One region of the Pseudomonas sp. LBUM1655 genome, then DNA from elsewhere that is predicted to be linked to it. Evidence: riboswitches for the same ligand, from Rfam matches in the RefSeq annotation. Region 1 holds a riboswitch; the other holds the start of a gene.
The links. Region 1 has a riboswitch for cobalamin ahead of cobO (cob(I)yrinic acid a,c-diamide adenosyltransferase). Riboswitches for the same ligand answer to the same signal wherever they lie in the genome.
Positions count from the first base shown of each region.

Region 2: another riboswitch for cobalamin. It lies ahead of cobW (cobalamin biosynthesis protein CobW); the one in region 1 lies ahead of cobO (cob(I)yrinic acid a,c-diamide adenosyltransferase).

Region 1 is NZ_CP166801.1:1,859,832-1,862,219, reverse strand. It holds gene ACA074_RS08375 (cobyrinic acid a,c-diamide synthase CobB) at 1-324, opposite strand, end outside; gene cobO (cob(I)yrinic acid a,c-diamide adenosyltransferase) at 321-932, opposite strand; cobalamin riboswitch at 1,014-1,239, opposite strand; gene ACA074_RS08365 (hypothetical protein) at 1,393-1,977, shown strand; gene ACA074_RS08360 (PQQ-dependent sugar dehydrogenase) at 2,046-2,388, shown strand, end outside.
Region 2 is NZ_CP166801.1:3,425,856-3,428,243, reverse strand. It holds gene ACA074_RS15255 (CbtB domain-containing protein) at 1-58, opposite strand, end outside; cobalamin riboswitch at 180-402, opposite strand; cobalamin riboswitch at 1,231-1,446, shown strand; gene cobW (cobalamin biosynthesis protein CobW) at 1,546-2,388, shown strand, end outside.

The sequences.
Region 1 (2,388 bases):
CGCCAGATCCGCGCTCGACGGCGTGCCGTCGAACAGGCCCATCACGCCTTCAATCAGAATCAGATCAGCTTCAGCGGCGGCTTCCCACAACAGGCGACGGCTCTCCTGCTCGCCAACCATCCACATGTCCAATTGATACACCGGCGCACCGCTGGCGCGCTCGAGAATCATCGGATCGAGAAAGTCCGGCCCGCACTTGAACACGCGCACCTTGCGCCCCTGATTGCGATGCAAACGGGCCAGCGCGGCGGTGACGGTGGTCTTGCCCTGACCGGAGGCCGGCGCGGCGATCAGTACCGCCGGGCAGTGACGTGGTTGATTCAAAGTTCGACGCCTTTTTGCGCTTTGATGCCAGCCTGAAAAGCGTGTTTGAGCATGCCCATTTCGGTGACGGTGTCACCCATCTCGATCATTTCCGGCTTGGCGCCGCGACCGGTGACGATCACATGCTGCATCGGCGGACGCGCCTGCAAGTCGCTGAGCACCTGATCAAGATCGAGGTAGCCGTGCTTGAGGGCAATGTTCAATTCATCCAGCACCACCAGACCGATCGACGGATCGCGCAGCAGTTCACGGGACACTTCCCACGCGGCTTCGGCGGCGGCGATGTCGCGCTGACGATCCTGGGTTTCCCAAGTGAAGCCCTCGCCCATGACGTGGAAACGCACTTGCTCGGGGAAGCGGCGAAAGAACAACTCTTCGCCCGTGCTGTGGCGTCCCTTGATGAACTGCACCACGCCGCACTGCATGCCGTGGCCCATGGCGCGGGCGAGCATGCCGAACGCCGAACTGCTTTTGCCTTTGCCGTTGCCGGTCAGGACCAGCACCAGGCCGCACTCGTCAGGCGAGTTGGCGATGCGTTCATCGATCACGGCTTTTTTGCGCTGCATACGCGCCAGATGGCGTTCGTCACGCTCGGGGGAATCAGTCATGGGGGAGCTCTCCGTTGAGGCTGGATAACGGCGGGCAGGCACAAGAATAGACGGCAAAAAGCCTGGCATCGCCCACCGTGATGCCGCTGGATGGATCAGGCCGGTCTCCGGGCTCATGAGCGGCGTTCGCCGGACTGCGCGCCTTCCCGCTGTTGAGCAGTGGCACAAGACGCAGTTTTCACTCATTTACCGTTGCGGGGGCAGCGCCGGGATCGTGGTCGTACTTGCTCTGAAGACAACCCTCACCGGCTTCCCTGTTTCACTCTGTCGACGCAAGCCACAGAGCACCTGAAACAAGCCGCGAAGGTTAGAGGGTTGGGGGTGGAGCGTCAATTAAAGAGGGGGCCAACGGGCGAATAACTGCCGCCGATCAATTATCTGACGCCAATCTTGTGCCACAGTCTCAAGAGTGATATCAAAGAGCCACAATCTCACATCACACAAGAATAAGGTGAGCCACATGCAAGGCATGATCATCAGCAACCCGCGCCTGGAATTTCTGCGTCCGGTGCTGGAACGCTGGTTTGACTGTATCGACCGTTACAACGCCGTGCGCGGCGACAGCGACACGCCCTACTGGCATGACGAAAAAGCCAATCTAGGGCTGCTCTCGGCGGCAGCCTGGATGGCCGAACTGGTTACGCTTGAACAGACGGCCACGCGCAAGCAGAACGAAGAAGGCGAACGCAATGCCCGCGCCGATCTGTTCCTCGCTGGCAGCGAAGACCGCGCTTACATTCAGGCCACGCAACGCTGGCCTCGGGTCAACAACCTCAACCTGACCCAAGCCCTGCTGGAAATCACCAGCGACGCCAAACGCATCAGCTTCGCCAGCGACCTCAAGCTCGGCTGCCTGTTTGTCGCGCCGCAAAAAGCCCAGCACAGCGCCAGCCCCGAAGAACTGCAGGACATGGTCGACGACCTACAGAAGGAACACACCTGCGCCGTCGCCTGGTATTTCCCCTATGCCTACCGCAAGTTGCGCAGTGAAACCGGCAACTATCACCCGGGCATCGCCGTGCTGTTCAAAGAGGCCCGCGGTTGAGCAGTTGAACCATCGGGCTTGCGCGCTTCTCTATGATTAGGTCAATGCATTCATAGGGAAGATCAGTAATGCGCAAGTCCCAGCTCGCTCTCGTCATCGCTCTCGCCGGAGGGCTCGCCGCCTGTGGTGAATCCTCCAGCCTGCAAGTCACCGACGGCACCGGCCCGTCACCGAAACTGCCTGAACCGAATAAAACCCTGATCCCGACGGTGAATATCGCCCCGGCGATCGGCTGGCCCGAGGGCGCAAAACCGACTGCCGCGGCAGGCACACAAGTGGCTGCGTTTGCCGAAGGCCTCGATCATCCGCGCTGGCTCTACGTGCTGCCCAATGGCGACGTGTTGGTGGCAGAAACCAACGCCCCGCCGAAACCTGACGACAGCAAAGGCGTTCGAGGCTGGGTGATGAAGC
Region 2 (2,388 bases), 1.6 Mb from region 1:
GGGTGCTGGTGCTGGCGATTTTATCCGTGTTGCTGCCGGTGCTGCTGATGATCGACATGGCGCTTCCCTCTGGAATGTCAGCGGGGTAATAGAGCGCATGAAAACCCCTGCGAATCGGGCACGCAGGGGTTCGAACAGCGCCCGCCCACCGCGGGTTTGTTATGTTCAGCGACGCAAGTGCGCACTGTGTGTTGCGGGCCGGTCTCCGGGCTCACGAGGGGTTGGCGTCAGGCCGACCTGCAAGCGTCACCTTCCCATGCCGTCATGGCACAGTGGATTCGACGCTTCTCTCGCTTACCGTTGCGGGGGCAGCACCGGACTGACATGGCTTTAGAGTAAAGCACATGATTCACCGGTTTCCCGTTTCACCCTGTGAAGGGCACCCGTAACAAGTTGCGTAGGAGAGCATGTTGGGGGGATTTGAGTCAATTGAATGGGGGCATATCCGTTGCTGCGGTGATGGCTTATTACGGTTCCGCCCTTACGGCGGGTCACTTTGGCAAACGCCCCAAAGTAACCAAAGGTCTGTGCCCTGACGTTCGGCCCTCGCTGTGGCTCGGGTTCCTTCGCTCCGGGATTGATCCGGGCGCATCGCCTCCGGTTTGCTGCGCTGCACCTCCTCTCGATGTGTTCGACTGCGTCGAACGGTCGCTGCGCTCCCACCCCCGGATCAATCCCTCCACTCAGCCTGCCGACGGGCGCTTAGATCAAAAGCGTTACTCGAGCTAACGCTCATTGTGTTGAGTGGGGCGGCATGCGCCGCGTGTGGGGGGTATTCATATCCTTGTGGGGGCTGCCAGCGATGGCGGCCTGACAGCCGACCAAGGGCAGGGCGCGATTTATTCCCCTGTAGGAGCTGCCGAAGGCTGCGATCTTTTGATCTGCTTTGGCTTTGGCTTTGGCTTTTGACGTTGCTTTTGATCTCCAGGCCCATCGGCAGGCCGAGCGAAGGTGTTCATCCGGGGGGTTGGCGCGCAGCGCCGTGCGGCGAAGCCGCATCCATCGAGAGGAGGTGCAGCGAAGCAAACCGGAGGCGATGCCCCCGGATGGACACCGTAGCGAGGGAACACTGAGCCTAGGCGAAGTGCCGTACGTCAGGGGGCAGCCTTTTTGGTTACTTTTTCGGCGTCTGGAAAAAGTGACCCGCCGTAAGGGCGGAACCCTAATCAGCAACACCCGCAGCAACGGATATGCCCCCAAACCAAACATTGACCCATAAGCAAGCCATGCGTAGCCTTGCGCTTTCGAGGTTCTTCGGCGCGTGCCGAAGCTAAGAAGGGAACGCGGTCAAAGCCGCGGCTGCCCCCGCAACTGTGAACGGTGATGTTCGCTGCCACGCCACTGCCAGCCCCTGCAAAAGGGCGCCAGCGGGAAGGCGCAGCAAACGCCAGGCCCCAACGCCTGAACACCGTCAGCCAGGAGACCTGCCTCGTCACAGATTCTCACTACAACCGGGCGGGGTGATCCGGTGGCGAATGCTTCCGGCGCGTGCTCGCGTTGCCGGTTCTCGTCCCGTATGCCCGCCACCTTGCCAAAGGGCATCCGATGAAAACACTGGCCAAACTCCCCGTCACCATCGTCACCGGCTTCCTCGGCTCGGGCAAAACCACCTTGCTGCGGCACATGCTCGACAACGCTCAGGGCCGCCGCATCGCGGTGATCGTCAACGAGTTCGGCGAGCTGGGCATCGATGGTGAGATCCTCAAGCAATGCACCATCGGTTGCACCGAAGAAGAAGCCACCGGCCGCGTTTACGAACTGGCCAACGGCTGCCTGTGCTGCACCGTTCAGGAAGAGTTCTTCCCGGTAATGCGCGAACTGGTTGCCCGTCGCGGCGACCTCGACCACATCCTCATCGAAACCTCCGGTCTGGCCCTGCCAAAACCACTGGTACAAGCCTTCCAATGGCCGGAAATCCGCAGCGCCTGCACCGTTGACGCGGTGATCACCGTGGTCGACAGCCCGGCCGTGGCTGCTGGCACCTTCGCCGCGTTCCCGGATCAGGTCGACGCCCAGCGCAAACTCGACCCGAACCTGGACCACGAATCGCCGCTGCACGAGCTGTTCGCCGACCAACTGGCCAGCGCCGATCTGGTCATCCTCAACAAGGCCGATCAGACCAGCCCGGAAGACCTTGCGCGCGTACGCCTTGAAGTCGCCGAAGAACTGCCGCCAGCAGTCAAAATCGTCGAAGCCAGCAACGGTCGCCTGCCGCTGGACGTGCTGATCGGCCTCGGCGCCGGTTCCGAAGAACACATCGACAGCCGCCACAGCCATCACGATCACCACCACGACGGTGACGACGACCATGATGACCACGATCACGACGCTTTCGATTCGATCTCCATCGAGCTGCCGCAAGCCGACGAAAGCCTGCTGCTCGACGCC